2 regions of the Paenibacillus sp. FSL P2-0089 genome follow, and region 2 is predicted to be linked to the other one. Evidence: riboswitches for the same ligand, from Rfam matches in the RefSeq annotation. Region 2 holds a riboswitch; the other holds the start of a gene.
What was found. A riboswitch is a leader RNA that binds a small molecule or an ion and turns the genes downstream of it on or off. The one in region 2 is predicted to bind cyclic di-GMP.
Positions count from the first base shown of each region.

Region 1: it holds a riboswitch for cyclic di-GMP, as region 2 does, so the genes downstream of both, NST69_RS29595 (flagellar assembly protein A) here and NST69_RS00800 (choice-of-anchor A family protein) in region 2, are expected to answer to the same signal.

Region 1 is NZ_CP152006.1:6,959,426-6,965,415, forward strand. Features, by position in the region: gene NST69_RS29585 (ABC transporter substrate-binding protein) at 1-386, opposite strand, end outside; gene NST69_RS29590 (isochorismatase family cysteine hydrolase) at 412-1,095, opposite strand; cyclic di-GMP riboswitch class I at 1,600-1,692, shown strand; gene NST69_RS29595 (flagellar assembly protein A) at 1,800-3,419, shown strand; gene NST69_RS29600 (aldo/keto reductase) at 3,450-4,424, shown strand; gene hcp (hydroxylamine reductase) at 4,522-5,990, opposite strand, start outside.
Region 2 is NZ_CP152006.1:188,766-194,755, reverse strand. Features, by position in the region: gene NST69_RS00805 (alpha/beta hydrolase) at 1-401, opposite strand, end outside; gene NST69_RS00800 (choice-of-anchor A family protein) at 887-3,988, opposite strand; cyclic di-GMP riboswitch class I at 4,070-4,162, opposite strand; gene NST69_RS00795 (hypothetical protein) at 4,912-5,277, shown strand; gene NST69_RS00790 (ASCH domain-containing protein) at 5,640-5,990, opposite strand, start outside.

The DNA.
Region 1 (5,990 bases), 960 kb from region 2:
AACGGGGTTTTGCGGTAGATCGCGGACAACGCTTTGACCGGGACGCCTTTCTCTCTGGCGATGACGATCTGGTCGGCACCGGTAACTCCGAACTCCTCACTGCCGGAAGCTACCATCTGCACAGCCGGGAAATCCGAGCCCCCCGGGCGGATCTCAACATCCAGCCCCGCTTCTTTATAGAAGCCTTTTTCCACTGCGGTATAAAAGCCGGCAAACTGCGCCTGGTGAATCCACTTCAGCCGGAGCACCACCTTTTTCAGCTCGCCCGAGCCTTCCGCTCCCTGGCCTTCAGCCTTCCCGGCTTCCGTATTGTTACCGCAGGCGGTCAGGAGCAGCATTAGCGAGGTTAACAGCATCAGCGCTTTTGTTCTGGACTTGTTCCACATGGTTATTCCCCCGTTTATAAATGATTTAGTATTGCTCCAGCGCCTTCAGCACCGCTTGTGAATCACTTACACTGCCGAACACTCCGCCCTGCATTTGAACCATACTCAGCGCCGCCAGGTGATTCGCTTCATCCGTCGCTCCTGTACAATCTGCAAGGATCAGACACTCGTACCCGCGGTCATTGGCTTCCCTCATCGTGGTGTGTACACAGACATCGGTAGTAATACCGGTCAGAATCAGATGGGTAATTCCTTTATTCTTCAGGATCAGGTCCAGGTCTGTTGCGTAAAAGCTCCCTTTGCCCGGCTTGTCTATAATGTACTCTCCGTGGGCAGGCGCCAGCTCATCAATGATCTGCCAGCCGCGCTCCCCCCGCACGAGGATTCGTCCCGCCGGTCCTTCGGAGCCGATCTCGGCCCCGATCTGGCGGCTGCGCCACCGCTTGTTCGCCGGCAGATCCGACAGATCCGGCTTATGCCCCTCGCGGGTATGGATCACGGTGAAGCCTTCGATGTCCCGGATACGGGCCAGCAGCCGCTGAATGGGCTGGATCGCCCTCGCTGTTAATGAGAGGTCATAACCCATTCTCTCGACGTAACCGCCCTTGCCGCAAAAATCCGTCTGCATGTCGATAATCATCAGCGCTGTCTTCGCCGGGTCCACAGCCCCGTTATAAGGCCAGATGTAAGGTGTTGCTGCAATCTGCATGGTTTATGCTCCTCTCCTGATGTCGCCATCTCTATTAATGTTACATTAGTTAACATTAATTCGCGTTTCCTTGGTATGAGTTAGATTATATTACAATGAATTTGCGATGTCTTCGGTTTTATTACGAAATAATACACTGAATGTTTGTGTTTATTTACATAGTTAACATACACATAACATTAACACTCGCAAAATCGCTTATCAAAAAAGAACACTCCGAGTCTTACCAAGCCCAGGGTGTCCCAACAGTTGAATGCTCATACTTTCCTCCCCCTGCCTCTTCCATAAGCTGTAAGCGCTGGGAAACCAGTTTTTTTGTCGAAATAGAGCTGCATATTTCGAGTTTTTTGATAAATAGGCATAATATAGTTGAAAAATAGCTCTTTAAGTACTAGAATTAAGCTTGTTTGCAGAAGTTAATGACGCGTAAGAACTATTTATGACTCTTTTTGTCGATTACAGTCGACCATAACTCCCACCTCTACAGGATGTATATCATTGATCTATTTCTAAAGGCAAACTCCCCGAAAGGGCAGGACGCAAAGCTATGGGCCTAAGAACGCCGGAATCTGCGTTTACGGTTGCCAGGCTGCCAATAGAGACCACTTAAGCCAGCTATTCAGGAGGGAAAGCCTCCCAGGCTTGATGATGTTCTTTTTCTGTACGAATTGCCATTGATCATACGAAAAAGTGAGGTTACAACCATGCCGCAGCAGGATATCGAACCAAGCCGATATGAATTCGTAGAGTCCCTGATGCTCGAACGTAAAGGTCTCCTGGATTCATTCTCTGTGGAGGGCCGAGCTTCTGACGGGACAACTGGAGATAAGAATGGAATTATCCTCGTGCAGGACAACCAGATATTCATTACTCCCCCGCTCCCCGGAGGTGCTCCCGCCCGCATTTCTGCGGTCCACCCTGTTGTCCTGAAGATCAACTGGAAGACCGTTACAGAGCCGACCGAGGTGACCAGAGCGGATTATATCACTTGGGAGATCTGTGAGAAGCCGCAATATGAAATTACCGTATCGCCTGACAAGCTCAAGGTCCACTTCACTTTATACCGTGCAGAGAAGTACGCCTGGAATCTGGTCAACTGCCCCGCCGCCTTCGAAGCGGTCGTCCGTGCCCAGCCCAATCCGGCGATGCTGCTGTCCACGCTCACCATAGAACAGATTATCGCCTCACTGGACAACCGTTTTATTCTGCGCAACCTGAACATTCCCGCCCTGTACGCGGAGCTGGAGAACCCTACATATCTCCCCGTATGCATCGCTGAAGGCAGAGCCCCGCTGCCCGGCAAGGAAGCCCGGCTGGAATTCCTGCTGCCTGAGCATACACTGGAGGGGAACCGGATGCTTCAGGGACAGGGAGCCCGGGGTCAGAAGCCTGCGGAACCCTTGGAGTATCTCCGTTTCCCGGGAGCCCCCTTTGCCTTTGCAGGCGAAGTCTTCGCCCGCAAGCTGCCGCCGGAAGAAGGCATTCCCGGCCTCGACACAGACGGAAGGGTCCTGCCCCCTCCCCCGCCGCAGGATATCTACTTTGCTGCCGGTAATCATGCCAAGCTCCTTCCCTGTGGCAATATCGTAGCCCGGCACACCGGCAGGCCCCGTATCTGCGGAGGAAGCGGCAGCGTCCGGATATGTGACTTCCCTCCGGTCAGTCTTCTGGCCAGAGAGATGACAGATCCTGCGGGCGATGTTATGTTCGCAGGTGACATCATTGTACCGGGAGATCTGGAAGGACCTGTACGAATTGAAGCCCTCGGGAATGTGTACGTCTATGGCGATATCCGCCAATCTACAATTATAGCCACCGGCAGTATTTACGTTAGCGGCCAGGTCACCGGCAGCGGCCTGTACGCCGGACACGCCGGGGTAATGCAGCATCGTCTGCACAGCCTCGCATGCCTGCTGCGGACAGAGACGGACGGACTGCTTGAGGCAGCGCGCCAGCTGGCCAAGAATGTGGAATCCCGCCAGCAATCCGTGAATTACGGCCTGGTAGTCATGCTGCTGCTGGAGGATAAATACAGCCACTTGGGCAGCCTGATCCGTGATCTTCAGGCTGCGCTAAGCCGTATGAACGGGGCGTTCGGCTCCGGCACGGACCAGCTCTGGCAGATGCTTGAGGTATTCGCCCATCCGGGACAATTCACCGGGTACATCACGGACAGTGTCCTAAGCCGCTTCTCCAGGCTGCTGCTTAAGCTGGGTGAGGAGATTGAGCTGCTCCAGGAGGAGCATGCGGTGATTAATCTCGCCCGGTCACAGGACAGCCGCCTGGAGTCCGGCGGCAAGCTGCTTGTGCGTGATTCCTGCTAAGACTACTACTATATAAGGAGAAGTGAGAGCGTGCGATATAACCGTCTGGGCAATAGCGGCCTGCAGGTGTCCGCCCTGGGTCTTGGAACCAATTCCTTCGGCAAACGGGCAGATCAGGAGACCTCGGTCCGCATTCTGCACACCGCTATGGATCAGGGCATCAATTTCATCGATACCGCCAATATCTATGCCGGATCTGAATCGGAGCGGATCATCGGCCTTGCGCTGGAAGGCAAACGCCATAACGCAGTGCTGGCGACCAAAGCCGGATTGCCGAAGCATGAGGGACCCGGCGGCAGCGGCTCTTCGCGCCATCATCTGATGCAGGAGCTGGAGGGCAGCCTGCGCCGGCTGAAGACCGACCATGTGGATCTGTATCAGATTCACACCTTCGATCCCTACACACCGCTGGAGGAAACGCTGCGTACTCTGGATGATCTGATCTCCGCAGGCAAGGTGCGCTATATCGGAGCCTCCAATTATGCCGCCTGGGAGCTGATGAAGGCGCTTGGAATCAGCGAAGCCCGGCACTTCGCGAAATACATCTCTATCCAGTGCAGCTATTCGCTGGCTGACCGCACGCCCGAAGCGGAGCTGCTTCCGCTATGCCTGGATCAGGGTCTGGGCATCATCCCATACTTCCCTCTGGCGGGCGGCATTCTTACCGGCAAATATACTGGCAGCAGCAAAGCCCCTGCCGGCTCCAGAGCAGAGACAGATCCGAACTTCCGACGCTTCCTTACCCCGGAGCGCATCTCGCTCGGGGAGCAGGTTCAGGACATTGCGGAGCGACTGGGCACCTCACCTGCAGCTCTATCCCTGGCTTGGCTGATGAACCGGCCCGCCGTCTCCACGGTGATTGTCGGTGCAACTACAGTAGAGCAGGTACAACATAATCTGCAGAGTCTCTCCGCTTCACCGGATGAGGGAATACTTGAGCAGCTTGACCAGGCCAGCGCCGCCTTCCGCACCGGCGAGCCGTTTGCAGTCTACCGGCTGCCGTAAGCGCTGACGGTGACGTTCATATCCATACACAAAAGCGAGCCCCCGTATACGGAGACTCGCTTTTGTGTATTTTGGCTAATGCTGAAGCTGTATTGCATTATACCGCAGCAATGAACCGCTCCATGTCTTCCTGTACCGTAGTAATACCGCCGATGCCGAAGGTATCTACCAGAACCTTAGCTACATTAGGCGACAGGAAGGCCGGAAGTGTAGGACCCAGATGAATGTTCTTCACGCCCAGATGCAGCAGCGCCAGCAGTACAATCACCGCTTTTTGCTCATACCAGGCAATGTTATAGGAGATCGGAAGATCGTTGATATCTGCAAGACCGAACACTTCCTTCAGCTTAAGCGCTATGACCACAAGGGAATAAGAGTCATTGCACTGGCCGGCATCAAGTACACGGGGAATTCCGCCGATATCGCCAAGCGCCAGCTTGTTATATTTGTATTTGGCACAGCCTGCGGTAAGGATCACCGTGTCACTCGGCAGCTCTGCCGCGAAATCGGTGTAATAATTCCGGCTCTTCATCCGTCCGTCGCACCCAGCCATGACGAAGAATTGCTTGATGGCGCCGCTCTCTACTGCTCCAACCACCTGATCCGCGACATTCATTACAGCCGCATGCGCGAAGCCGCCGATAATCTCGCCTGTCTCAATCTCCACCGGAGCGCTGCAGCTCTTGGCCTGCTCAATCAGCGCCGAGAAATCCTTCTCTCCGTCCGCGCCTGCCGCGATATGCTGAATTCCCGGATACCCGGTGTTGCCTGTCGTGTACAGCCGGTCTTTGTAGCTGTCCTTCGGCGGCACAATACAGTTCGTAGTCATCAGAATCGGACCATTGAAGCTGGCAAATTCCTCATTCTGCTTCCACCATGCATTGCCGTAGTTGCCTACGAAGTGGCTATACTTCTTGAAGGCCGGATAGTAGTGGGCCGGCAGCATCTCACTGTGCGTATACACATCCACTCCAGTACCCTCGGTCTGCTTCAACAGCGCCTCCATATCCTTGAGGTCATGACCGCTGATCAGAATACCAGGGTTCGTACCTACTCCAATATTGACTGTGGTGATCTCCGGATTGCCGTAGGCTGCGGTGTTCGCACGGTCAAGCAGCGCCATCACATCCACGCCGAACTTGCCGCATTCCAGCACCAGCGCTGTCAGCTCACCGCCGCTCAGATTGTTATCCAATGCAGCTGCCAAGCCTTTTTCCATAAAAGCATGTGCTCCTGCTTCGTAGAAGCCCAATACCGCGGCATGCTCCATGTAAGCAGCCATTCCCTTCAGGCCATAGGTCAGCAGCTCGCGCAAAGAGCGGATATCCTCATGTTCTGTAGCTAGCACACCTACCGTTGCCGCCTTGTCCATCAGCTCTTCATCGGTCACTGCATTCCAGTTCGCCGCGTCATGCTCCGACAAATAGGCCATCACTCCGGCATCAGCCACTCTGCTGTGCCACAGATCCCGCAGGGCCAGTCCTTCCCGGATCTTCGCAGTGAAGTATTCCGGCACAAAGTTAGCATTGGTAATGGTAGCGAACAAGCTCTCTATCATAAATTTCT
Region 2 (5,990 bases):
CCTTCACTTTTCCCGTGTCCCCTGGCATCAGGCAGCAGCACATTGTACCCCAGGTTCTCATAATAGTTCTTGGCGGTCGCTCCCATATCCTTGGCCTTCCCGGAATAACCGTGGGCAACAATGACCGTCCGTCCGGCAGCACGCTCTGACGCCAGATAATAGCCTTGCAGCTTGAGCCCATCCTCAGAGACCAGCTCTACCTCACGGAAGGTCTGCCGGGACACCCACTCCGCTCCTTCTCCCCACGAGGCTCCGGCCACCGGCGGCGGATCGATCTTAAGGTCTGGGGTCTTGGCCAGGAATTCCTTAGGGGCCCGTTTAATGGCTACTCCATAAAAATAGAATCCGGCATACCCCACCCCTCCGGCCACCACGATCAGCACCACAAGCAGGTATATCATCCACATCAACGTTCCTCCTTCAGTAAGCAACCATATTAATTTGAGCCTAGTATAGCATGGGAGTACGGCCAACTAAAAATACGGCTGAGGCGCAAACTTCAACTCCATTGTACTCTGCAAGACTCTTGAAAGAAGCAGGTGGACTCTATTTAGCACACTCGCCTTCCCGCAGCAGATTGCATGTATGCTGTTTTCCACATACATTTGATCCGCTGACTCTCTCATCGGCACATTGTATATTGTTTTTCGCATACATTTGGTCCGCTGACTCTCTCACCGGCACATTGTATATTGTTTTTCGCATACATTTGGTCCGCTGACTCTCTCACCGGCACATTGTATGTTGTTTTTCGCATACATTCTGTATCCGGGCACTTATTTCCAATAAAAAAAAGAGCTGCTTTCAGGAGAACATCTTCTCCGAAAGCAGCCCTGGTCAAATTACAGGATCATCGTTTGTTTATATAAATCTCAGTTCCGGTCACTCATTTACGTTTGCTGTTTCTGGTGGTTCTTCTAAGAATCAAGCCCAGACCAGCGAGTGCCAAACCGGCAAAATAATAAGGCGCAGGACTGGATTCGCCCGTCTTCGGCAAGGTTCCATCCACAGGCACACCGCCTAGAGGAACCTCATCATCAATAAGGACTACATCGGGTGCCGGTTCTGCTGAAGGCGTTGGCTCCGGTGTTGCTGCTATTTGCGCAACCGCAACAGCCGGTGTCGGCGTCGGCACTGTTGTAGCTATTGGAGTTGCTACAGGTCCAAGCGGCAGCGGATCATCATTCACAACCACATCATTGCTCACGATAAATCCGATAATCGGAGTCGGCGTAGGCACTGGAGGGAAACTGAACGGCGGCGATGTTGGCGCTGGCGTTGTTACTGGTGTTGGATCTGGTGTCGGTGTCGGTGTCGGTGTCGGCGTTGGTGTCGGCTCTGGTGTCGGTGTCGGCGTTGGTGTCGGCTCTGGTGTCGGTGTCGGCGTTGGTGTCGGCTCTACCGTCGGTGTTGGTGTCGGCTCTACCGTCGGCGTTGGTGTCGGTTCTACCGTCGGTGTCGGTGTTGGCTCTACCGTCGGTGTTGGTGTTGGCTCTGCCGTCGGTGTTGGTGTTGGCTCTGCCGTTGGCGTTGGTGTCGGTTCTACCGTCGGTGTCGGTGTTGGCTCTACCGTCGGTGTTGGTGTTGGCTCTGCCGTTGGTGTTGGTGTTGGCTCTGCCGTTGGCGTTGGTGTCGGTTCTACCGTCGGTGTCGGTGTTGGCTCTACCGTCGGTGTTGGTGTCGGCTCTACCGTCGGTGTCGGTGTTGGCTCTACCGTCGGTGTTGGTGTTGGCTCTGCCGTTGGCGTTGGTGTTGGCTCTGCCGTTGGCGTTGGTGTCGGTTCTGCCGTTGGCGTTGGTGTCGGCTCTGCTGTCGGCGTTGGTGTTGGTTCTACCGTTGGTGTTGGTGTCGGTTCTGCCGTTGGCGTTGGTGTCGGTTCCGCTGTCGGCGTTGGTGTTGGCTCTGCCGTTGGTGTTGGTGTCGGCTCTGCCGTTGGCGTTGGTGTCGGTGTTGGTTCTACCGTCGGTGTTGGTGTTGGCTCTGCCGTTGGTGTTGGTGTCGGTTCTGCCGTTGGCGTTGGTGTCGGTACCGCCGTTGGCGTTGGTGTCGGCTCTGCCGTTGGTGTTGGTGTCGGCTCTGCCGTTGGTGTTGGTGTCGGCTCTGCCGTTGGCGTTGGTGTCGGTCCCGCTGTTGGCGTCGGTGTCGGTACTGCCGTTGGCGTTGGTGTCGGTACTGCCGTTGGCGTTGGTGTCGGTACTGCTGTTGGTGTTGGTGTCGGTACTGCCGTTGGCGTTGGTGTCGGTACTGCTGTTGGTGTTGGTGTCGGTACTGCCGTTGGTGTTGGTGTCGGTACTGCCGTTGGCGTTGGTGTCGGTTCTGCCGTTGGCGTTGGTGTCGGTACTGCTGTTGGCGTTGGTGTCGGTACCGCTGTTGGCGTTGGTGTCGGAACTGCCGTTGGTGTTGGCGTCGGCACCGCTGTTGGTGTCGGTGTTGGCTTCACCGTTGGCGTTGGTGTCGGCTTCACGGTCGGCGTTGGTGTTGGCTTCACGGTCGGCGTCGGTGTTGGCTTCACCGTTGGCGTTGGTGTCGGCTTCACAGTCGGCGTTGGTGTCGGCTTCACAGTCGGCGTTGGTGTCGGCTTCACAGTCGGCGTTGGTGTTGGCTTCACAGTCGGCGTTGGTGTCGGCTTCACGGTCGGCGTTGGTGTCGGCTTCACAGTCGGCGTTGGTGTCGGCTTCACGGTCGGCGTTGGTGTTGGCTTCACGGTCGGTGTCGGCTTCACGGTCGGCGTTGGTGTCGGCTTCACGGTCGGCGTTGGTGTTGGCTTCACGGTCGGCGTTGGTGTTGGCTTCACGGTCGGCGTTGGTGTCGGCTTCACGGTCGGCGTTGGTGTCGGTTTTACAGTCGGTGTTGGCTTTGGAGTTGGAGTGCACACAGGTGTAGGTGACGGTTTTATGGTCGGTGTTGGCTTCACTGTAGGTGTAGGCGTTACCGTCGGTGTTGGCTTCACTGTAGGTGTTGGCGTTACCGTCGGTGTTGGCTTCACTGTAGGTGTTGGCGTTACCGTTGGTGTTGGTTTCACAGTCGGTGTTGGCGTTACCGTTGGTGTTGGTTTCACTGTCGGCGTTGGTGTCGGTGATGGACTAGGTGTCGGCGTTGCGGTCGGCGTCGGACTCGGCGGCGGCCCCTCTCCCTCGTACAATCCCAGGTGCATCTCTACCCCGCCGCTAAAAGATTTTGCAATCAGGGTTCCGTACAGCTCTGCTCCGGCATAATGAACATCCGCTCTAGGTGCGAGGATCGTCCCGAAGAATGAGGTATAAGCGATATTCACCTCAGAAGCTTCGTAAAAGTTGAACAATACCTGACTGGCTCTGCCGTTATTCATTGAAAAGCTCGGCACATTGACTGTAGACCCGCTTATATTAATAATCAGCGTAGCGTTCTGTGCAATGTTGAATTCGATATAGTTGGTCTTCGCCAGTGTCGAGGCATCCAAATGAACTACATTGAAACGATCCGGTGCACTTATCTTGAGCTGTCCATAATGATTATCGCCAATCTCATTCGTGTCGGCCAAGGCCCCATACTCTGTGGATCGGGAGATCAGAGCTTGCTGCTCGGCTGCAAAATCAATCGGGCTGGCATTTTTCTTCCCGCCTTTGATGTTGACACCAGGCTCATTGGCTGTAAAGCTATCCCCAAATACCACATTTCCATAGATCTCTCCACTGCCTAAATGTACAAAATTCTTACCGGCCACAAGTACATCCGTCGGCGAAGCATCCCTGTATGCCCTGGCTACTCCGTATCCTCCGGAGAGGGTAATGTTCCCCGCCGCTGCCAGGCGGCCTTCAATCTGGTCATTGGCTTGTTTAAAATCCCCGAGGATAAAAGCATTAAAATTCCCTGCAACCCCCAAAACCGGTGTTGGCGTATACGGCACCCCTGAAGCTGCTCTAACATCCGTCCCCCACGTAAAGGCACTGGATAGGGTCAATAGGCCTGCCATAAGGATGGCAGCTGTTTTACGTACTCTTTTCTTCAATAGTCCACACCTCCTAGTTACTATTCTATGAATCTGTCACGCGACTATAACAACAAAAAGACCGCCACGAAGGGTTAGCTTCACGGCGGCCGGACGACCCTAGCCTCAACTTTAGAGACAGTAGATTCCTGACTTTGCGTCCCGTTCTTTCGATACGGTTTGCGTTTGTACATGATTTCGGTATGCAATTAAGATTTGCTTATGTAAGATCATTGTTGAGTCTATGACATTTGTTACTTTTGTACTAATTTCAGTTTATCCGCTCCCCCACCCTGTTGTCAATCCATTCCCAGTATATTTTTTGAAATTATTTTTGCGAAGATTCCTCATTTAACCCTTTTATCATAAGGCTTCAGGGGCGAATCTTTTTTTATATGCTGACGAAAAAAGTCGAGAAATCAGAGGATTGGCTGTAGCCGTTTATCTCTCTTACCTATAATAATATCAATTTATATTATTTAAATTTGATGCATTTGTCCTATTTTATCGCCTTCAGACCCCTCCTACTCATTGTCTGCTCCTGTTCAATGCAATTTTACCTATTTACAGGCACCTCAGCTCGAAAAAAAAGTGCCGCCCATAGGGACGACACCTGCTAATAGACTTCATATATTTTGAATAAAATGTCGCCTAGGCAGACCCGAACAGCTGAACCCAGCCAATCATCGATACCCAGAGCGGAACACTTAGAATGATCCCGAATACCAAACCACGGCGGAGGCTTCCTTCACGACTCATTGCCATTCTCCTTTGAGCTGATTTATTTTTCAATCTTTAATATTTCAATTTTAATATAAAATAATTCATCTTATTTTTTTGTGAAATATATCACATTATTTGAGTTAATTTATAAAACCCATTGATTATTTTTTGAAGGATGAGTTACAATGCGAATATACGTTCTCTTCGAGGGGTTGAGAAGGATGCAAAGAGCAGAGAGCCAGGACAACCTGCTGGTCAAATCTTATATTTTGCTGCCGCTTATTCTATCCGCCTTCGAGCGCGATGCTTCTGCTATAGCCTCTGAGCTGCGCACGCCTGCACCTTATCTGGAGGTAATCCAGTCGGCCGCTCATGCCGCTTCTGCCGATCTGCGGGAGGTCCGTGCCGGAATGCGCGCACGTGGTCTGAAGGTCTATGAGCAGCAGCGGCTGGAGACGGGTGTTGAAGCCAAATTTGTCTGCAGGGGCTATCACGAACGGATGCTGCTGCTGGATGATGTGATTGCCGCCCAGGCCACTCTGCATATGCGCAGATATCTGGGTATGGAGAAGATGGAGCAGCGCTAACAAAGAAGCCTGCCGCAAGCGGCAGACTTCTGCATTAAATGATCGCCCGGATGCGGCTACATTAACAACGTCCAATACCCCAATGTGCCGCATATCACCACCACAGCTACCGGGTACAGGATTCTCCGGCTTACCTGATCCCTGAACGCAAGAAACAAACAAAGCATACAAAGCCATGCAATTAGAAGGCTTCCCATCTATTATGCATACGCTCCTTCCCGGCATTTCTGCCCCTCTCCAGCGGTAGACCGCCTCAGAGCACAACTCTCCTTATATATAGGAAGATTTCCCGCCGAATATCCCAATTATACCAGCTGACAGCCAATCTGGAGCAATTTTTCTTCACATTGCCGTCAAGAAATTCACAATTCCTCTTCCAGCACAGGATATTCCCAGAAACCCAGACGTCCCTTAGCAGGTATGGGATGTACCAGCGGAACAACCTCCTCCAGCATCCAGGCATACCTTCCTTCGGCATAATTGCCGAATACATATTCATTGCCGCCCGGCCAGCCTTGCTGCGCAAGCTCCGGCGTCACCTCACAGCAATCCGCAATGCGGCTGACTGCAATGATCTTGCCGGTTGGCAGGTTGTCCGCAGTGTAACCGTAACGTGCCAGCAACGACTGATACGGCTCCGTCCGGCAGATCGCCTTATTCACCTGCATCCCGGCATGAATGGCTAACTCTCCCCGCTGGGCGGTCCGCCAGGT